DNA from 3 places in the Stenotrophomonas sp. Marseille-Q4652 genome. Region 2 is predicted to be linked to each of the others. Evidence: predicted binding sites of a transcription regulator. Region 2 holds the regulator's gene; each other region holds the start of a gene.

Evidence for each region. Region 2 encodes FliA, which starts transcription of late flagellar genes. Its sites were predicted from a motif close to TAAAGTTTNNCNNNCNNNGGCCGATAA; they were not measured.
Region 1: a site for FliA is predicted at 3,999-4,025, ahead of LG380_RS14330 (GGDEF domain-containing protein). Genes of this name have one in related genera too.
Region 3: a site for FliA is predicted at 4,570-4,596, ahead of LG380_RS01450 (GGDEF domain-containing protein). Genes of this name have one in related genera too.

Annotation. Positions count from the first base shown of each region.
Region 1 covers NZ_CAKAKE010000001.1:3,027,703-3,034,961, reverse strand. The annotation lists gene LG380_RS14355 (glycine zipper 2TM domain-containing protein) at 1-8, opposite strand, end outside; gene LG380_RS14350 (alkene reductase) at 197-1,303, opposite strand; gene LG380_RS14345 (hypothetical protein) at 2,264-2,410, opposite strand; gene LG380_RS14340 (DUF4344 domain-containing metallopeptidase) at 2,499-3,437, opposite strand; gene LG380_RS14335 (PH domain-containing protein) at 3,486-3,860, opposite strand; gene LG380_RS14330 (GGDEF domain-containing protein) at 4,068-6,113, shown strand; gene LG380_RS14325 (GFA family protein) at 6,136-6,624, opposite strand; gene LG380_RS14320 (hypothetical protein) at 6,935-7,259, opposite strand, start outside.
Region 2 covers NZ_CAKAKE010000001.1:1,048,680-1,055,938, forward strand. The annotation lists gene flhA (flagellar biosynthesis protein FlhA) at 1-1,483, shown strand, start outside; gene flhF (flagellar biosynthesis protein FlhF) at 1,613-3,499, shown strand; gene LG380_RS04845 (MinD/ParA family protein) at 3,486-4,370, shown strand; gene LG380_RS04850 (RNA polymerase sigma factor FliA) at 4,367-5,113, shown strand; gene cheY (chemotaxis response regulator CheY) at 5,128-5,517, shown strand; gene LG380_RS04860 (protein phosphatase CheZ) at 5,517-6,125, shown strand; gene LG380_RS04865 (chemotaxis protein CheA) at 6,130-7,259, shown strand, end outside.
Region 3 covers NZ_CAKAKE010000001.1:321,129-328,387, forward strand. The annotation lists gene mutS (DNA mismatch repair protein MutS) at 1-2,033, opposite strand, end outside; gene LG380_RS01445 (helix-turn-helix domain-containing protein) at 2,316-3,101, shown strand; gene LG380_RS01450 (GGDEF domain-containing protein) at 3,106-4,533, opposite strand; gene LG380_RS01455 (cation diffusion facilitator family transporter) at 4,666-5,631, shown strand; gene LG380_RS01460 (3-hydroxyacyl-CoA dehydrogenase NAD-binding domain-containing protein) at 5,701-7,259, opposite strand, start outside.

The sequences.
Region 1 (7,259 bases), 2.0 Mb from region 2:
AGCGACATCGGAACGGCGAGAAGGGCGGCGAACTTGTGCGGGGTTTTCATGCGGAGCTCCAGATTTTCTGCGTGGCTCCAGCCTCGCCTCCCCGAGCGGAAACACGGGTGAAATCCATTTGATGGCCACGGCAAGGATTCACGCAGTTGCATGCCAAGTCACGCGCAGGTGGGCGCCACGTGACTGCATCGCTCGATCATTCCGCCTGCCCGAGCGTGGGGTAGTCGGTGTAGCCGTGTGCACCACCCCCATAGAACGTGGACGGATCCGGCTTGTTGAGCGCGGCACCCTCGGCAAACCGCGTGACCAGGTCGGGGTTGGCGATGAAGGGCCTACCGAATGCCACCGCGTCGGCCACGCCCGAGGCAATCCGGGCTTCGGCACTTTCGGCGGTGTAACCACCGCAGAACACCAGCACCCCAGCGAAGGCCTCGCGCAGTGCCTGGCGGAATTCATCACTGAGCTCGGGGCCGCCGGCCCAGTCCGGTTCGGCGACGTGCAGGTAGGCAATGCCGCGGCGGGTGAACTCTCGCGCCAGATACAGGGCGCTTTCCTCTGCCTGCCCGTCGGCGATGTCGTGGCCGGTGAAATGCGGCGAAATGCGCACGCCGACACGTTGCGCGCCGATCGCATCGATCACCGCATCTACCACTTCCAGCGTGAAGCGCGCACGGTTCTCCAGCGAGCCGCCGTATCGGTCCTGCCGCTCGTTGCTGTTGGTGGAAAGGAACTGCTGCAGCAGGTAGCCGTTGGCGGCATGGACTTCGACCAGGTCGAAACCAGCCCGGTCGGCGCGACGCGCAGCCTGTGCGAACTGCTCGACGATGCCCGGGATCTCGCCGGTTTCCAGCGCACGCGGCATCGACGTTGGCTCGTTGCCGGCGCTGCCGTCAGGCCGGACCACGAAGGCATTCGCTCCTTCGGCCACCAGCGCCGACGGCGCGACCGGAGCCGCGCCATCTGCCTGCAGCAAGGTGTGCGAGATGCGCCCGACATGCCACAGCTGGGCGGCAATCCGGCCACCGTTGGCGTGCACCGCGTCGGTGACCTGCTTCCAGCCGGCTTCCTGCGCGTCGCTATGGATGCCGGGCGTCCATGCATAGCCCTGGCCCTGCGGCGATACCTGGGTGGCCTCGGACACGATCAGGCCGGCGCCAGCGCGCTGGGCGTAGTACTCGGCGTTGAGTTCGCTGGGCACGTCGCCGGGCTGGCCGGCGCGTGCACGCGTCAGGGGCGCCATGAACACCCGGTTCGGGAGTTTCAGCGGGCCAAGGTCGAGCGGGGAAAGCAGACGTGAGGTCATGGAAACTCCGTAGGGGGGAAGGAAACAGGCGCCACGCTGATGCGCAGCGCACCCGGCAAGGCGGTCAGCCGTGCTGCTGGCGGTGGCGCTCGAGCGTCGGCGAAACGCGATCCAGTGCCGCAAGCACCTCATGGGTAAAGCCACCGGCCGGCAGCTCGCGCACGGCGGCATGCGCGGCACACACGAAGGGCGTATCGGCCCAGCGCCGGGCGAGATCGCGAGCCCAGGCACATACGCATCAGCGGCACCACGCCGCGGGGTCAGCGCCTTGCCCAGCATCGGATGCATGCGCAGGGAAGACTGCGGCAGCACGCGACCCAGCACGCCCGGCGCGGCCATGACATTGAGCGTGTCATCGACGTGCACGATGCCGCTCTGGCGATGCCGTACCAGCACCGAGGCCACGTGCACGCGCTCGTCGGGACAGACGAAGTCCACGCCATCGGGAATGGACAGCTCGAAGACCTCGGCCAGCGGGTTGTCGGCACCCCAGGCTTCGATCGGCTCCCCCGCCCATGGCACGGTCGGGACCTTGCGGCGATGACGTGCGGTGCCATGGATCGGCACCGAGGGAAGCAGCCGGTGCAGCGCTTCGACGTGCAGCGTATGGAACGGATGCACATGCACCACCGCGTCGACCAGCGTGCCGCCATCGGTCAGCGAGAGCAGCGCGTCACGCTGCGCGCCATCCAGCGGTGCGGCATCGACCACGACGAAGCGTCCGTTGGCCCGACGGACCACGGACATGTGGGGGCCCACGTTGATCACGCCCGCTACACGCTGCGGGCCGCGTAGGTTCCAGAAGTTCTCGGCGAGTTGGCGCATGCGCCGAGTGTGGGGCAGCCGTGGTGAAGGTACGGGCCACGACTGTTGGCGACGCCGTGACGGATCGTCGCCCGGATGAAACGCTCAACAGGCGGCGGCTTCCCGCCCGGGCATCATGGCCGATGGAGCGGAAACTCAGTCCGCGCTGACGCTGTCGGCAGGTGCGTTGGCTGCCTTGGCTGCCTCGCGTGCTTCCCGCTTTTTGGCCTCCTTCTCGTCTTTCTTTTTCTTGGCGGCAATTTCGCGCTGACGCTTTTCGAAGGAGTAATTGGGCTTGGCCAAGGACTTTCCTGGGTGGGGAGTGGAGGGCCAGTGTACGCGCTGCCGACTGAAGCCACCGTATCGCAGCGGGTTGCGACGACCGGGAAGCTCAGCGCTTCTGCAGGAAACGCTCGGCTTCTTCCTCGTAGGCCTCGTATCCCGGAGCCAGATACGGCACCAGCAAGCGCACCCAGGCCCGGCTGATGCGCCGGGTCTCGGACGGACAGCGTTCGGCCCGGCCCTCGGTCAGCTCGCCGGCAGCGATCATTCCGGCAAAACCCTCCGGATCGGTGCCGTATACCAGGCACTGCAGGTTGAAGAAACGCTGCTCGCCCAGCGCATGCTCGTCGGCGTAGGCGTCCAGGTTGTAGGCACCGGTGCTGTGGGTCAGCATCCAGTTGGCGGCCAGCCGCAGGTTTTCGGCCACCTGCTCCGGGGTCTCGTCCAGACCGGCAAAACGCAGCATCAGCACCCCGGCGAGCTGGTCGACCGCATCTTCCTGGCGGCCGGTCACCGGCAGGTCCAGCATCTCCACCAAGGCATGGCCGGTCTCGTGCAGCAGGATGAAGCGCACGTTCGCGCGCACATAGCGCAGCGGATGCTCATCGCCAAGGTCCAGCGCCTGCTGGTGGCGCTGGCCCTGCTCGTAGAGTGCACGCAGGGTTTCGTAGCACAGCACCACCTCGTCCTGGTCCGGGTCGTAGAACGCGCCCCAGTCGCCGCATTCGACCGCGACGTAACGCAGCTGCCGCGGCAGCGCGAACATGCCGTCGATGGCCTGGATCTCCGGCAACTGCCGGAACAGGTCGGCCTCGCGCACGCGGGTGTAGATCTCTTCCAGCGCCGCGGACACGGGCCTGGTGTATTCATAGACGAAGCGGTGCGCGGACGCGCTGCTGTCCTCTTCAACGGTCTGCACCACCGAGCGCGGCAATGCCGGGGCGGCCTCGGCACTGGCCGGCACCTGCGCCGGCCCGGACGTGGATGCACAGCCCGGGATCGACGCCAGGGCGAGCAGGAGGGCGGTGGTGCTGGTACGCAAGGACATCGGCAAGGCGGCGACTGGAGGAGGACGGCGTGCGGTGGAACGGATCACTCAGCAGACGTAGCTGGCGAGCACTGCCTGTACCTCGTAGATGTCCACCTGCCGGTTGAACTGCTTCTGGACCGGCGCGGCCGTGCCACGGACCCAGATGCGCAGCTCCGCGTCCAGGTCGAAGGGACCCGCGGTTTCCACCGTGAAGTGGCTGATGCTGCTGTAAGGGATGGAGTGGTACTGGACCTTGCTGCCGGTCAGTCCCTGCTTGTCGACCAGCACCAGGCGCTTGTCGGTGAACAAGAAATAGTCGCGCACCAGCTTGTAGGCGTGTTCGACCCGCTCCCCCGCGGCCAGCAGTTTCTGGAATTCCTGCTCGACCAGCGCAGGATCGATCTTCGATGCATTGCCCAGCAGGCCGTCCAGCAATCCCATTCGCCTTCCCCGATGCGTGGTGACTCCCCAATGCCAGCAGTGTGCCATCGCTGTGCCGGCCGCAGCCAGCCAACCGACGACAGGAGGCCACCGCAACGGCACCGCGCGCCCCCCCGGCACACGTCGGGTACGCGCCATTCAACTATTCCCTTGCGCGGCCGCTACCTGTAGCGGGCCTTCAGGCCTTTCATTCCTCGGGATGCAGCCATGAGCAACAGGGGATTCATCCGCCTGGTCCGGTTCCTGCGGCACGGGAGCGGTCCACGCGCAGTTCGACCAGTGGCCTTTGCAGGGCGCTTCGCCAGCGCTCTTCCGGCTATCCGCGCACCGGCCATGGGCTGGGGCTGGGCATTGCTGCTGGCCGTGTTGCCCGCCTGCCCCGCATCGGCGGCCGTCACCGCCGACGATCCGCGTTACCAGCAGGCACGCGCGGCGGCGGAAACCCTCTACCGGGACAGCGAATTCGAGCAGGTTCTGGAGAGTTGCCGTGAAGCGCCGCCGGTAGCGGAGGACCTTCCCTACCGGCTGATCTGCCTGATCGCCGACGAGAACCGTCCGGACATCACAATCCCCGCGCTGTTCCACATACACGTCGATGCGCTGGGCCAGGGCAAGGCCGACCTGGCGGCACAGGCGCTGTCGGTCGCGGCATGGCGCCAGTCCGAAGCCGGTGACATCCGTGGTGCGTTCGGCACCTACGAGCGGGCGCTGGCGATGGGCGACCGGCTCTCGCCCGCCGTACTCAACGACATCACCCTCAATACCGGCGGCCTGTACGTCATGTATGGCGACCCGGAGTACGTGGCCAAGGGCGTCGAGCTGCAACAGCTGGCCATCACCCGCTTGCAGGAAATGAAGAAGGCCGATCCGGCCAACACCAGCCTTGATTTCGACATCAGCCTGGCCCAGCACAACATCGGCGTGGCGCACGCGCTGCACCTGGACGACTACGCGCTCGCGCTGGAGTGGTTCGACAGGGTCGACCGCGGCAATGGCGAGTTCATCCGTTCGGCCCTGGTGTTCTCCGCCCTGTCGGCGCTGCAGCTGGGTCGCCTGGAGGATTCGCGCCGCTACCTGGCGCAGTCACACGCTGCGCCCCGCTCGCGCGCTACGCCTTCCCGTTACCTTCGCTGTTACCAGGAACTGGTCAAGCTTGGGCTGGATGGCCACGCCGAGCTCGCTCCGTGCCGCGACCTGGACGAACGCGATCCGCTGCAGGTCAAGCTGGACCTGGCCAAGCGCATGACCGTGCTGGAGCAGCCCGAGTGGCGGATGGCCGGACTGGAGGCCATGCACCGGCTGTTCATTCGCACGCTCGAGGCCCAGCTCAAGCAGGGCTCGATACACGCCGCCTCGCGCGCCGAACTCAACCGCCTGCAGGTGGAAGCCAAGCTGCAGGACGAACTGGTCGAGAAGGAGCGTGCGCTCAAGCAGATGGAGCAGCAACGGCTGATGAGCCTGCGGCTGCTGGCCGGCGCGCTGGTAGCCATCCTGCTGCTGGTACTGCTGGTGATCCTGTTGCGGCTGCGCCAGGACCGGAAGCTGGCCCGGCACTTCCACACGATGAGCCTGCAGGACGGACTCACCGGCCTGCACAACCGACGCTATTTCGAGCAGCACATCGAAACGGAACTGGAGCGCCTGCATCGTGCAGGCCCGGCCGAAAGGGGCCATGTGCTGGCCCTGTGCCTGGTCGACATCGACCATTTCAAACGCATCAACGACACCCATGGGCATGCCGCCGGCGACACCGTGCTGGTGGAAGCCGCGCGCAGGCTGCGGGCCACGCTGCGCGACTCGGACATGGTGGTGCGCTGGGGCGGCGAGGAATTCCTGCTGGCAACCCGGGTCAAGGATCGCGCGCAGGTGGGCTGCGTGATCGAGCGCGTCCGCCGGGCCTTTGCCGACCAGCCCATGCAGCTGCCTGACGGCACCGCGCTGGATGTGACCTGCACCATTGGCGCCATAGTCCTGCCGGCGACCACGGGCAGCGCAGCCCCGGTGGCGCGCGACCGGCTGCTGCAACTGGCCGACGCCGCGCTCTACCTTGGCAAGGAACAGCGTGACTGCTGGATCTGCATCGAGGATGTCACCGACCCGGACGTGCTGGCCCAGGATGTTGACGGCGCGCTCGTCCGGTTCGAGGCCGAGGGTCGCCTCCGGCTGGCGCGCGGCCCCGGGCAACCCACTGGCTACGACCATGCGGACAGCGCAGGCCACTGCGCTGACGCAGCCGATACCGGGCCACGGTAAAGGCCGCGGGGCGCTACACCGCCTACGGGTCCAGCAGCCCGTGGCGGCGGTGCCACTCTTCCAGCGAGACATCGGGAAGCTGCTGCACATGCACCTCGCCCGGCCCTTCGGGAACCTGCACCCAGTTGGCCTTGGAGTCGAGGAAGATGTGCAGCCGCTCCGGCGGCACCGGTAGCGGAGTGTCGATCGCCGAGGCATGCGGGTGGACCAGATCGGGCCACTCCGGATCAAACAGCCACAACGCGCTGCCGCAGCCGGTACAGAAATGCCGCTGCCCGGAACTGATGCGGCAGTTGCCATCATCCTCGCCGAGCTTTGCCCGGTACACGCCAAGGTGCTCGCGCCCTTCCACCTCCAGCGTATCGGCGCGCGCTCCCAGGTTGATCGCACTGCCACTGCCACCGGCGGTCTTGCGGCAGATCGAGCAGTAGCACTGCAGGAACGGCACCGGCGCGTAGGCCTGGCAGCGGAAGCGCACGTTGCCGCAGTGGCAGGAACCTTCGATTTGCATGGCAAACACCTCGTCGAGTGTTTCCCGAACATACCGCCGAGGGTGCAAACCGAACGTCGCGAACGATGCCCTGCCTTGGGGCTCCGGCTCAGAGCGTGATCTCACCTTCCAACTGCAGCCAGTCGCGCGAAGTGGATTGCAGCCTCGTCTCCGACTTCACAAGGCACCACCACTCGCAGGTAGTGAGGGTCACGACCTGTCCGTCAGAGCTGAACCGGACGTCCTTGAAACCCCACTTCACCGTAAGGGCGATCAGCCCCGCTGCAATCGGATTTGAGCTCTGAACTGCACGCGTAGTCCGATGCGCGCGTCAGAGCGGAACGAGCCGGTGCGCGGCGTCGCTGCAGACGGTAATCGCGCCATCCCCTTCAGCCGATCCGACAGCCTGGACACGCGTTCCCACGGCCAGCGCCTGTACGTCTACCGGCGCGGCCTGACAGAGGTTCCAGCGTGCCGGCAGCTGCACTGCCACGCGCCCGCGGCCGACAACGTCGACCTGCACTACCGCGTGCCCATCGTAGGTCCACGGCTGGGTGTCGATGGACGCCACGACTCCTTCAATGGTGACGGTGCTGCCGCCTTCTGAAGCCGACCCGCGGGTGGTGGCGCAGGACACGGTTGCCAGCACCAGGCAC
Region 2 (7,259 bases):
CGGCATCCTGATCCTGTTCATCAACCTGCTCGGCGGCCTGGCCGTGGGCGTCCTGCAGCACGGCATGCCGTTCGGCGACGCCGCCGCCACCTACACCCTGCTCTCCATCGGTGACGGCCTGGTGGCGCAACTGCCGGCACTGCTGGTGTCCTCGGCGGTGGCCATGCTGGTTACCCGTGCCTCGCGCGCGCAGGACATGAGCCAGGCGATGATGGGCCAGGTCTTCGGCCAGCATCGTGCGCTGACCATTGCCGCCGCCATCCTCGGCGTGGTCGGCCTGGTCCCGGGCATGCCGAACATGGCCTTCCTGAGCCTGGCCGCGATCCTCGGCTTCCTTGCATGGAAACTGTGGAAGCGCGAGCAGGTCACCGAGAAGGAGAAGGCGAGTGCCGGCGTGGTCGGCGCCGCCGGCCCCAACACCCTGCCGCTGGCCGGTGGCCAGCCCTCGCCCACCGCCGAACTGACCTGGGACGAACTGCGCCCGGTCGATCCGCTGGGCCTGGAAGTCGGCTACCGCCTGATCCCGCTGGTCGACGCCAGCCAGGGTGGCGAACTGATGGCGCGCATCAAGGGCGTGCGCCGCAAGCTGACCCAGGACATGGGTTTCCTGATTCCGTCGGTCCACATCCGCGACAACCTGGAACTGCCTGCCGCCGGCTACCGCCTGCTGATCCACGGCGTGCCGGTGGCTACCGCCGAAATCCTGCCGGACCGCGAACTCGCCCTGGACCCGGGCAGCGCGATCGGCACCCTGGACGGCATTCCCGGCAAGGACCCGGCCTTCGGCCTGGATGCGACCTGGATCCAGCCGCACCAGCGCGCCCATGCCGAATCGCTGGGCTACACCGTGGTCGATCCGGCCACCGTGATCGCCACCCACCTGTCGCACCTGATCCGCGAGCACTCGCCCGAACTGCTCGGCCACGAGGAAGTGCAGCAGTTGCTGGCCAACCTGGCCAAGACCGCGCCCAAGCTGGTGGAAGACCTCACGCCCAAGTCGTTGCCGCTGTCGGTGGTGGTGCGGGTGCTGCAGAACCTGCTGGTCGAACGCATCCCGGTGCGCCAGCTGCGCAAGATCGTCGAGGCGCTGGTCGAGAACGCCCCGCTCACCCAGGACCCGGCCAGCCTCACCGCCGCGGTACGCAACTCGCTCGGCCGCTTCATCGTCCAGGAAATCGCGGGCATGTCGCAGGAACTGCCGGTTTTCACCCTCAACCCGCAACTGGAACGCGTCTTGCAGGAATCCACTCAAGGCAATGGTGCCGCGCTCGAACCCGGTCTGGCCGAGCGTCTGCACCAGAGCCTGGCCGAATGCGTCAGCAAGCAGGAAGCCAAGAACGAGCCAGCCGTCGTGCTGGTGCCCGGTCAGGTCCGCGCCGCGCTGGCGCGACTGGTCCGGCACAGCGTCCCGGCGCTCTCGGTCCTGGCCTACAGCGAGGTCCCCGAAGACAAGCGCCTGAAGCTGGTCGGAACCATCAGCTGACGGCGACCGGATTCCGGCGGCAGCGTCGGAAAACGGTCACCCGCAACACCCGCTCCATCCGCATGACCCGGCAGCGCGAGCCCACGCGCCCCACTGGCAAACAGAATTCAACTTTCCCGGTACCACAGCATGAAAATCAAACGTTTCGTCGCCTCCGATATGCGCTCCGCCATGAACCTGGTGCGCAAGGAACACGGTCCTGACGCGGTCATCCTGTCCAACCGGCGAATCGAGGAGGGCGTGGAGATCGTCGCCGCCGCGCACTACGACGAGGAAGTCGTGCAGCGCGCCCTGGAGGCCTCCCGCCCGAAGCCGGCCGCACCGGCCAAGCCGCGCAGCGCCGCCGAGGCGATGATCGCCGCGGTCACCCGCCGCAGGTCGCCCGAGCCGGAACCCGTGGCCCCGACCACCTCGGCCGTGGCCGCCCTGGCCCGCGCCGCCGTCGGCGCCACCGGCCGCACCGTGGAAGCGCCGGCCGAATCCGGCTTCACCAGCCGCTTCGCCTCGCTGCTGAAGCCGCGCCCGGCCATTCGCCCGGCGGTCAGCGTGCCGGTGCAGGACTTCGCCACCCTGCCCTCCACCGACGAGGATCCGCCGGCACTGCCGGCTGACCGATTCGCCCGCCAGGCGCCGCGTCCGGCCGCCGCCCCGGCTGCCCCGCTCAACCGCGCGCGCTTCCAGATCGACCCGCCGCTGGAAGACATGCCGCTGCCGTCGTTCGCCCGCCCGGCCCCGGCCGCTGCACCGGAACCGCGCCACGCGCCGACCGGCCACGCCCTGCACGAACCGACCCCGTCGCCGCGCCAGGAAGCGCCGCGCAGCTTCCAGCAGCCGGCGTCGTTCCTCGACGAGGCCAGCTACCTGCCGCTGGAGCCGGTCGCCGCACCGCGCAGCCTTGGCGAACATGCCCAGCCCGCTCCGCTGCCGGCCTTCGCCGAGCGCACCCCGGCCGCGCCGTCGCCGAACATCGCCGAACGTGCCGCGGAAGCTCCGCAGCGCCCGTTCGTCGAGCCGACCCCGGTGGCAGCGCCCTCGCCGGCCATCGAGCAGGCCCCGGCTGACGCACGCACTGCCGCCCCGACCCTGAGCGCGGTGCCGGCCCCCCGCGAAGACGGCCAGCTGGCCGCCATGCGCAAGGAGCTGACGGTCATGCGCCAGATGATCGAGCGCGAGATGAGCCGCTTCACCGACGAGCGCCTGCGTGGCTGCCCGGTGCGTGCCCAGGCCATGGACCTGATGGACGAGTATGGCTTCGACGCCGGCCTGGCCCGCGACGTGGCCATGGAAATCCCGGCCGACACCGAACTGCACCGTGCCCGCGGCCTGATGCTGGGCCTGGTCTCGCGCCGCCTGCCGATCACCCCGGTCGACCCGATCGAAGCCGGTGGCGTGTTCGCCCTGGTCGGCCCGACCGGCGCCGGCAAGACCACGACCATCGCCAAGCTGGCCTCGCGCTTCGCCGAAGCCCATGCCGCCCGCGACGTGGCCCTGGTCACCACCGACACCCAGCGCATCGGTGCCCGTGAGCAGCTGTACGGCTTTGGCCGCTCCCTGGGCATTGCCGTGCACGAGGCCAACAGCGGTACCAACCTGAGCCAGCTTCTGAACCGCCTGGCCGACTACAAGCTGGTGCTGATCGATACCGCCGGCCTGGGCCAGCGTGACCGCGGCCTGGCTGCCCAGCTGCAGTGGCTGCGTGCCTCCGGCCACGTCAGCACCCAGCTGGTGCTGCCGGCCAACACCAGCTTCCAGGACATGGACGAGGTGGTGCGTCGCTTCGGTGCGGCCAACCCGCAGGGCCTGGTGCTGACCAAGCTGGACGAGACCAGCCGCTTCGGCAGCGCCCTGTCGATCGCGGTCGACCACCGCCTGCCGATCACCTGGGTGACCGACGGCCAGGACGTACCGGACGACCTGCATCGCGCCAGCGCCGCCAACCTCGTACTTCGCCTTGAAGATTTGCGCCGCGCTGCCGATATGCCCTGCAACCCGGAGTTCAACCATGCAGTCGCGTGAGTACGCCAAGCTGACCACCACCTTCCCGTTGTCGGCCACGCGCCGGCAGCCGCTCGGAGCCGTGCGCAGCATCGCCATCACCGGCGGCAAGGGCGGCGTGGGCAAGAGCAACATCGCCGCCAACCTGGCCGTGGCCCTGGCCGAGCTGGGCAAGAAGACGCTGCTTCTGGACGCCGACCTCGGCCTGGCCAACGTTGACGTGATCCTTGGCCTGCAGCCGCGCTTCAACCTGGCTGACCTGGTCGCCGGCCGCTGCACGCTGGAGGAAGTGATCATCGAAGGCCCCGCCGGCCTGCTGGTGATCCCCGCCGCTTCCGGTCGCCGGCACATGGCCGACCTTGGTCGCGCCGAGCACGCCGGCCTGGTCGACGTGATCTCCGAGCTGGAGCGCGAGGTCGAGATCCTCATCATCGACACCGCCGCCGGCATCACCGACAGCGTGCTGACCTTCTGCCAGGCCGCGCAGGACACCGTGGTGGTGGTTTGCGACGAGCCGGCCTCGATCACCGACGCCTACGCCTTGATCAAGGTGCTCTCGCGCGAGCGCGGGGTGGACCGCATCCAGGTGGTGGCCAACATGGTCCGCGACCCGCAGGAGGGCCGCATGCTCTACGACAAGCTGGTCCGCGTGTGCGAGAAATTCCTCGCCGACGTATCGCTCAACTACCTGGGCGCAGTACCGCAGGACGACTGGCTGCGGCTGTCCGTGCAGCGCCAGCAGCCGGTGGTGAAGGCGTATCCCGCCGCGCCCGCGTCGATGGCGATCAAGGAAATGGCTGCCCGCACCGCGCGCTGGCAGCCGCCGACCGAAGCGCGTGGCGGCATCGAGTTCTTCCTGGAGCGCATCATCCATCGCGGGGTGACGGCATGAAGGCCGCCGCCCAGTACCGCGAGGTGCAGCGTTGCAGCGCCACCGAGTGCATCACCCAGCACGGTGACCTGGTCCGCCGCATCGCCCACCACCTGGCCGCACGCCTGCCGGCGAGCGTGGAGATCGACGACCTGGTGCAGGCCGGCATGATGGGCCTGATCGAGGCCTCGCGCAGCTACGACGCCGACCAGGGCGCCTCGTTCGAGACCTATGCCTCGATCCGCATCCGCGGCTCGATGATCGACGAGATCCGCCGTGGCGACTGGGTGCCGCGCTCGGTGCACCGCCGTGCCCGTGACGCCGCCGCCACCATCCGCCGGCTCGAGCAGGAAACCGGCCGTGCCGCCAGCGCCACCGAGGTGGCCGCCGCGATGGACATGCCGCTGTCCGAATACCAGCGGCTTATGGAAGACGCCGCACGCGGCCAGGTGCTGAGCCTGGAATCGCGCGTCGAGGACCACGGCGAGCTGGACACCATCGCCCGCGGTGGCCCCAACCCGCAGCAGTTGCTGGAGCGCAGCCAGTTCGGCAGCGCCCTGTCCGAGGCGATCAGCCACCTGCCCGAACGCGAACAGCTGGTGCTGTCGCTGTACTACGAGCAGGAGTTGAACCTGAAGGAAATCGGCGCCGTGCTCGGCGTCAGCGAATCGCGCGTGTGCCAGATCCACGGCCAGGCAGTGCTCCGCCTGCGTGGCCGACTGAAGATTTTCGAGGCGGCCGATGCCGGCCTCGAGGACCATTGAACGAGGAATCAGATTTGAACAAGAACATGCGGGTCCTGATCGTGGACGACTTCTCGACGATGCGGCGCATCGTCAAGAACCTGCTGGGCGACCTGGGCTTCAACAACACCGCTGAAGCCGAGGACGGCAATGCCGCCCTGGCCCTGCTGCACAGCCAGCCGTTCGACTTCGTGGTCACCGACTGGAACATGCCGGGCATGACCGGCATCGAGCTGCTCAAGGCGATCCGCGCCGACGACGCCCTGAAGACCCTGCCGGTGCTGATGGTCACGGCCGAAGCCAAGCGCGAGCAGATCATCGAGGCCGCCCAGAACGGCGTGAACGGCTACATCATCAAGCCGTTCACCGCCCAGGTGCTGGAAGAGAAGCTGGGCAAGATCTTCGAGCGGCTGGCAGGCGCCTGATGAACGCCGCCGACCACAGATCCGCCCTGATCGGCCGGCTGCAGGATGCGCTGGCTGCCCTGGAAAACGGCGACGAAGCCGCCTGGCGCGAGCAGATCGACGCGCTGGCCGCCCTGCGCCAGCAGCCGATGATGGCCGGCCTGAGCCGGCTGGCCCGCGAGCTGGGCCAGGCGCTGGGCGAACTGCCGCGCCTGCCGACCGACAGCGGCGAGCTGGACGATGCCTGCGCGCGCCTGGACCACGTGGTGGCGATGACCGAACAGGCCACCCACCGCACCCTGGACCTGGCCGAACAGTGCCGCACCCTCGCCGGCCAGCTGCGCGACGGCGGCCTGAGCGAGGACCAGGGCCACCTTGTCGACCAGATCCGCCACAACCTGACCGAGATGGCGCTGGCACAGAGCTACCAGGACCTGACCGGCCAGATCATCCGCCGCGTCGTGGGCATCGTGCGCCGCGTGCACGAGGGCTTCGGCGAACTCGGCCTGCCGCCGCGCAAGGAAGAAGCCGGCAAGGCCGGCCTTGCCGGTCCCGCCGTCGGCGGCCTGGACCGCCACGCGGTGTCGCAGCACGACGCCGACGACCTGCTTTCCGACCTGGGGTTGTAACGACATGAGCGCCGTACCCGACGACATTGCCGCCGATTTCATCGTCGAGGCCCAGGAGATCCTGGATCGCCTCGGCGAACAGCTGGTGTCGCTGGAACAGGCGCCACAGGACAGCGAACAGCTCAACGCGGTATTCCGCGGCTTCCACACGCTCAAGGGGGGTGCCGGCTTCCTTGGCATCCATGCCATGGTCGGGCTGTGCCACGCCGCCGAGGAAACCCTGGGCATGGCCCGCTCCGGCCAGGCGGAACTGCAGGCGCATCACTTCGATGCCGCCCAGCAGTCGCTGGACTGGCTGCAGGCCATGCTCGACGCCGTCTCCGCCGGCACCGAACCCGAACACGCGCCACCGGAACTGATCGCCCAGTTCGACGTCAACGCCGCACCGGCCGCACCGCAGCCGGTGGCTGCCGCGCCCGCGCCGGCCGCGTCGTCGAGCAGCGACCTGATCACCGACGACGAGTTCGAGGCCCTGCTCGACCAGCTGCATGGCAAGGCCCCGCCCAGTGCCAAGCCGGCCGCCCCGGCGCCTGCCGCGGGCGGTGACATGATCACCGACGACGAATTCGAGGCACTGCTTGACCAGCTGCACGGCGGTGCCGCGCCCGGCGCCAAGCCGCTGGCGGCGGTCCCGGCGCCGGCGCCCGTGCCTGCCCCGCGCGCCACCCCGGCACCGGTGTCCAAGCCCGCAGCCAAGCCGGCCGCCGAGGCCGAGCACACCGTGCGCGTGGACACCAAGCGCCTGGACGCCATCGTCAACCTGATTGGCGAGCTGGTGCTCTCGCGCAACCGCCTCAAGACCCTGCGCTCCCGGCTCAAGGACGAGGAACTGGACCGCGCCGTGTCCACGCTGGACATCGCCACCGCGCGCCTGCAGTCGGCGGTCATGCGCACCCGCATGCAGCCGGTGGGCAAGGTGTTCTCGCGCTTCCCCAAGGTCGCCCGCGACGTGGCCCGCAACCTGAAGAAGGAAGTGGAGCTGGAGCTGATCGGCGCTGACACCGAGCTGGACCGCAACCTGGTCGAGGCCCTGGCCGATCCGCTGGTGCACCTGGTGCGCAACGCCATCGACCACGGCATCGAGATGCCGGACCTGCGCGAAGCCTCCGGCAAGCCGCCCAGCGGCCACGTGCG
Region 3 (7,259 bases), 730 kb from region 2:
AGCGACTGGCTGGTGGCGTGGTGCAGGATGTAGCTGGTCTCGGCCATTTCCACCATGAAGGTGGACTGGCCCTTGGCCAGGTCGTCGCCGGCGCCGATGCGGGTGAGGATGCGGTCGATCGGGCCGATCACCGCGCGGCTGGCCGGCACGAAACTGCCGATGTGGGCCAGCAGCACGATCAGCGCGTTCTGCCTCATGTAGGTGGACTTGCCGCCCATGTTCGGGCCGGTGATGACCAGCATGCGGCGGTCCGGGTGCAGGTCCAGGTCATTGGGCTCGAACGGCTGCTCGCGCACCGCTTCCACCACCGGGTGGCGGCCGCGTTCGATCTTCAGGCACGGCGCGGTTTCCAGCTCCGGCTGCGACCAGTCCAGCGCCTGCGCGCGTTCGGCGAAGGCGGCCAGCACATCCAGTTCGCTGAGCGCGGCGGCGCAGCGCTTGAGCGGTTCCAGCACTGCGCCCAGGCTGTCGAGCAGCTGCTCGTACAGCAGCTTCTCGCGGGTCAGCGAACGCTCGCGCGCGGACAGCACCTTGTCCTCGAAGCCCTTGAGCTCCTCGGTGATGTAGCGCTCGGCATTGGTCAGGGTCTGGCGGCGGGTGTAGTGCACCGGCGCCTTGTCGGCCTGACCCTTGCTGATCTCGATGTAGTAGCCGTGCACGCGGTTGTAGCCGACCTTCAGGGTCGGGATGCCGCTAGCCTCTCGCTCGCGCGCTTCCAGGTCGATCAGGAACTGGTCGGCGTGCGTGGACAGGCGGCGCAGTTCGTCGAGCTCGGCGTCGAAGCCTTCGGCGATCACGCCGCCATCGGACAGCTTCAGCGGCGGCTGCTCGGCGACCGCGCTGGCCAGCAGGCGCGCGCTGTCCTCGTGCGACCCCAGTTCGCCGCGCAGCGCGGCCAGCCGCGGCGAATCCAGCGGAGCCAGCACGTCGGCGACCGAAGGCAGCATTGCCAGGCCATCGCGCAGGGTGGAGAAGTCACGCGGGCGTGCCGAACGCAGGGCGATGCGGGTGAGGATGCGTTCGATGTCGCCCAGCGCACGGAAGGATTCGCGCAGCTCGGCATCGGCGCCGCGGTCAACCAGCGTGGCCACCGCGTGGTGGCGCTGCATCAGCACCTCGCGCAGGCGCAGCGGGCGGTGCAGCCAGCGCCGCAGCAGGCGCCCGCCCATCGGTGTCACCGTGGTATCGAGCACCCCGAGCAGGGTGTTGCGGGTGTCGCCATCCACGCGCGTGTCCAGCTCGAGGTGGCGGCGCGTGGCGGCGTTCATCGCGATCGCCTCGCCGGCGGTTTCGGTGGCGATGGCAGTCAGGTGGGGCAGGCGCTGCTTCTGCGTTTCCTCGACGTAACCCAGCAGCGCGCCGGCGGCAGCGGTGGCGCGCGGCTTGTCGTCGATGCCGAAGCCGGACAGGTCATGCAGCTTGAAGAAGGCCAGCAGCTGGCGACGGCCGCTGTCGGCATCGAACAGCCACGGCGCGCGACGGCGCACGCCGCTGCGCTGGCGCAGGAAACCTGGCCAGTCCTCCTCGTCGGGCACCAGCAGCTCGGCCGGTTCCAGTCGCGCCAGCTCGGCTTCCAGCGCGTCGTCGGTCTCGACCTCGTTGACCAGGAAGCGGCCGCCGGCCAGGTCGGCCCAGGCCAGGCCGTAACCCTGGCGGGTGCGGGCCACGGCCATCAGCAGGGTGTCGCGGCGCTCGTCCAGCAGCGCCTCGTCGGTCACCGTGCCGGGGGTGACGATGCGCACCACCTTGCGTTCGACCAGACCCTTGGACGCGGCCGGATCGCCGATCTGCTCGCAGATCGCCACCGACTCACCCAGCGCCACCAGCCGCGCCAGGTAGCCTTCGTAGGCATGCACCGGCACGCCGGCCATCGGGATCGGCGCACCGCCGGAACTGCCGCGCTGGGTCAGGGTGATGTCGAGCAGCCGCGCCGCCTTGCGGGCGTCGTCGTAGAACAGCTCGTAGAAGTCACCCATGCGGAAGAACAGCAGCAGGTCCGGATATTCGGACTTGGCCGCGAAGAACTGCTTCATCAGCGGGGTGTGCTCCGCGCCGCCCTTGGCCGGGCGCGCGTTGGTCGAATCAGTGGTCTGCAAAAGTCATCCTCGTACATAGCGACGCGCCCGGAAAAGGAGCATGGCCCGGCGCTCACCGTGGGACGGGAGACGGCCAGGCGCTACGGAAGGCGCGTGCTGCACCCCGAAGTTTAGAGGGTCTGGCGGACATGTCACGGCACATGCCGGCCTCGGTCACCACGCGGAGGCGGCGGGGGCGGGGGGTATCATCCCCATGTGCCCGCAGTCCCAGCCGGATCAATGTCCATCCCTTCCCAGCCACAGCGCGATGCCCGGCTCACGCCGAACCCGGCGGCCGCCGACGATGGCGATGCGCTGCGCTTCTGCAGCACCTGTGCGTTCTCCGATGCCTGCATGTCCGAAGGAATGGACAAGACCCGCCTGGCGGACCTGCACGTGCTGGTGGACCACGTCGGCCCGTACCACGCAGGCGACTACATCTTCCGCGCCGGCGATCCCTTCGACGCGATTGCCGCGGTGCGCGCGGGCATGGTCAAGACCTTCGTCGATGACAGCCAGGGCAACGAGCAGGTGCTCGGCTTCAGCCTGCCCGGCGAGGTGATCGGCCTCAATGCCATCCACGGCACGCGCTATCCGTGCAATGCGGTGGCGCTGGATACGGTGTACCTGTGCCGGTTCTCGTTCTCGAAGATGAGCCTGCTGGCCACGCGCACGCCCGGGCTGCAGGCGCGGCTGTTCAGCCTGCTCAGCGCGGAGATCGGCAAGATCGCCTCGCTGGCGGCCAACCACAGCACCGAGGAACGGATGGCCGCCTTCCTGCTGGACCTGTCGTCGCGTTACGCAAGGCGCGGCTTCTCGGCTACCCACTTCAACCTGGCCATGGCCCGTGCGGACATCGCCAACTACCTGCGCATGGCGCCGGAAACCGCCAGCCGGGTGCTGCGCCGGCTGTGCGATGACGGGGTGATCGCGGTACGCCAGCGCGAGATCGAACTGCTGCAGCCGCAGCGCCTGGCCGAGCTCGCCGCGCCGCGGCCGGACACGGTGCCGCCGGGCAGGGGCTGACCGGTCAGCGGCGCTCGAGCTCGCGCAGGCCCGGGGCGATTGGCAGCTCGGGCGTGGCCAGGATGATGCGGTTGCGGCCCTGCTTCTTGGCCTGGTACATCGCGCCGTCGGCGCGGGCCATCAGGCGCTCGTAATCCGGATGGCCGTCATGCAGGGCCAGGCCGATGCTCGCGGTGATCGGCAGCGCCTCGCCATCGGGCATGGCGATCGGCGACTGGGCGATGCGCGAACACAGTTCGCTGGCAATCATCAGCGCCTGCGACTCGTTGACCGACACCAGCACCACCACGAACTCCTCGCCACCGTAGCGGAACAGATAGTCGCTACCGCGCGAGTACTGGGTCAGGATCGCCGCAACGTGCTGCAGGGCACGGTCGCCGCCCTCGTGGCCATGGTGGTCGTTGATTGATTTGAAATGGTCCAGGTCCAGCAGCAGCACAGCGAAGCTTTCGCCCGTCCTGGCGGCCAGCTCGATTTCCCGGCGCAGCACGGTCGGCAGGAAACGGCGGTTGAGCAGGCTGGTCAGCGCGTCACGTCCGGCATCCAGCTCGCCCACGCGCTCGAACAGCATGCCCAGCAGGTTGCGCACCTGCGCCAGCTGGCTGCGCACCGGCTGCAGCACCGCGAAGCGCTCCGCCGGGGTGCTGGCTTCGGCGACGGTACCCAGTTCGTCGTCGATCTGCGCGATCAGCTGGCTGATGCCACGGGTCTCGCTGCTCTCGCCAAAGCTGGGAATGCCCTTGTGGGTGAACCACAGGCCGAAGTCCGACTGTGACAACGGCATGCTGGTGTTCGGCGGTGCCTGGGCCGCAACCGTGTACAGCAGGCTGTTCTCCCAGTCCAGCAGCAGCGCGCGCTGGCGTTCGCGCTCGGTGCTGACGTTCTGCATCAGCGAGAACAGGCGATAGGCGGCGTCGGTGCGTGCCGAGCGTTCCCGGGAGCTGGTGTAGGCCAGGGTCATGCCTTCCAGCGCGATGTCGATCGACGAGCTCAGGCAGGCCATGGCCGCGTACGCCACTTCCGGGGCGTGAGCCACTTCGATGATGCGCTCGGACAGGCGCTGCTTGAGGATGCGCGCGCCGCGGGTTACCAGATCCACCGGGATGCCTACCTGGGCATGCACGTCGCCGATGACGCGCTGGACAATGATCAGGTGCTCGACCTGATCCGGGGTCGCCCGCAACAACTGGTGGACCCAACGCTCCATGGCGGGCTTCAGCCGGCCGCGGACCTGGTCGTGCGACAGGAAACGGTTGGCGCGCGGGTCATCGAGCATTGCGCCATAGAAGTACGAGGCCATTTCGGCCGGGCCCTGGTCGGCCAGGGCAGCCAGCGTCTCCCGGGCAGCGGGCGGGGTGCCTTCCAGCACCGCGACCCATGCCTCCGCCAGCGGGCGGGTGGTCTCACTGGTGCTGTTTTCGTGGGAGTACATCTGGACAACCGTTCTGGAGTGGGGGCGAACAGGGAATTATCGGCGCACGCCGGGAAAACCTGAGGTTTCGGGTGCCTGTAATAGTCTACGCAGGCGGCCTTCCCTACGCTTGCTCCAGCCCCCGGAGCCGCCATGAGCCACGACCACAACCACGTCCCCACCCAGATCCGTCACGAACGCCCGCTGTGGTGGGCACTGGGCCTGACCGGCCTGTTCCTGCTGGTCGAGGTGGCCGGCGCCTTCTACACCAACAGCCTCGCGCTGCTGTCCGACGCCGCGCACATGGCCACCGACACCCTGGGCCTGACCATCGCGCTGGTCGCTGTACGCCTGAGCCGGCGTCCGGCCGATGCACGCCGCACCTACGGCTACGTGCGGCTGGAGGCACTGGGAGCCGTCGCAAACGGCGCGCTGCTGTTCCTGGTGGCAATCTACATCCTGTGGGAGGCGGTCGGACGGTTCCGCCAGCCGCAGGAGATCGCTTCGGTCGGCATGCTGCTGGTGGCGGTGTTCGGCCTGGCGGTCAACCTGGTGGCGATGCGCCTGCTGGCCGCCGGCAGCGGCGAGAGCCTCAACCTCAAGGGTGCCTACCTGGAAGTGTGGAGCGATATGCTCGGCTCGGTGGCGGTGATCATCGGCGCGCTGTTGATCCGCTGGACCGGCTGGAAGCTGATCGATCCGATCCTGGCGATCCTGATCGGGCTGTGGGTGCTGCCGCGGACCTGGATCCTGCTGCGTGAGGCCCTGAACGTGCTGCTGGAAGGCGTGCCCAAGGGCATCGAGCTGGGCCAGGTGGATGCCGCTCTGCGCGGGCATCCTGGCGTGGTCGACGTGCATGACCTGCATGTGTGGGCACTGGCTTCCAGTACCCCGGCGCTGACCGCACACGTGGTGATGGGACAGGGGCAGGATCCCGACCGCCTGCGCCGCTCGCTGGGCGAGCTGCTGCATGAGCGGTTCGGCATCGAGCATGTGACCCTGCAGGTGGAGGCTGACCACTGCGGCGACGAAGCCTGTGGCGTGGGTGCCGGCAACGGCCATGGGCATGATCACCACCACGATCATCACGATCACGATCACCACGGCCACCGGCACTGATTGTTCCGGTGGCAAAAAAGAAAAACGGAGCCTTTTGGCTCCGTTTCTTTTTGCCCTTTACCGCTGGCCTCAGGCCACCGGCTCGCGCAGGACCGGGTTGTCCCAGCCGGGACGCGGGGCGAAGCGATCGCCGTAGCGGCCCTGCAGGGTGCGCAGCTTCTCGACCAGCGCGTCGGCGCCGGTGGCGCGGATGTGCTGGATCGGGCCGCCGCGGAACGGGGCAAAGCCGGTGCCGAAGATCACGCCGGCGTCGAGCAGGTCGGCATCGCTGACCACGCCTTCGGCCAGGCAGGCCACCGCCTCGTTGAGCAGCGGCAGGATCAGGCGGTCTTCCAGATCGGCCGGAGCCTGGTAGTCCTTGGCCACTTCCGGCTTGACCGCCTTGCCGTTCTCCCACTTGTAGATGCCCTGGCCGTCCTTCTTGCCGCGCTTGTTCGGCTCCACGGTGGCCAGTGCCGCCGGGATCTGCAGGCCCAGGAACGGCGCCAGCTCCCTGCCCACGCCCGAAGCCACATCCAGGCCAACGGTGTCGAGCAGTTCGATCGGGCCCATCGGCATGCCGAACTTGACCGCGGCCCTGTCGATCACCGGGCCCGGGATGCCTTCGGCATAGCAGTTGGCCGCCTCGAGCATGTACGGGAACAGCACGCGGTTGACCAGGAAGCCGGGGGTGCCCGCCACCGGCACCGGGAACTTGCCCAGCGCCTTGCAGAACGCGGCCAGGCGGCGCTCGGTCTCCGGCGCCATGCCGTCGTGGCGGATGATCTCCACCAGCGGCATCTGCGCCACCGGGTTGAAGTAGTGCAGGCCGGCGAACTGGGCCGGACGCGCGATGTGGTCGCGCAGCTCAACCAGCGGGATCGAGGAGGTATTGGTGGTCAGCAGCGCATCGGCCTTCATCCTCGGCTCGAGCGTGGCGTACAGGTCGCGCTTGGCCTGCGGGTTTTCGATGATCGCTTCGATCACCAGGTCGGCCTCGGCCACGCCTTCGCCGGCCAGGTCGGCCTTCAGTCGCGCCGCCACGGCCGGGCGCTTGCTGTCGTCCTTGACCTTCTTGGCGAACAGCGTCTGCGCGCGTTCCATGGCCGGATCGATGAAACGCTGCTCGCGGTCCTGCAGGGTCACGTTGAAGCCCTTCAGCGCAGAAAACGCGGCGATGTCGCCGCCCATCACGCCGGCACCGACCACGTGCACGTGCCTGATGCCATGGTCACCGGCACCCAGGCCCTTCATCCGCTCGCTCAGGAAGAAGATGCGGATGAGGTTGCGCGCGGTCGGGGTGGCGGCCAGCTTGACCACGGCGCGGCGCTCGGCGTCCAGGCGCGCCTGGATGCCGCTGCCACCGGCCTTGGCCCATGTGTTGATCAGCGCGTACGGCGCCGGGTAGTGGTCCTTCCTGGCCTTGCGCGCGACCTGCTTGGCCATCTGCGGCGCAAGGATCTTGCGCGCCAGCCAGGTGTTGGTCGCCCACGCGGTGGCGCGCTGCTTGAACGGGCGGGTCGTGCCGGACAGGGCCAGGGCCACCGCGGTGTCCACCAGCACGGCCGGGGCGACAACCTTGTCGACCATGCCGATGCCGCGTGCGGCCGAGGCCGACAGGGTGCGGCCGGTCAGCATCAGGTCCATCG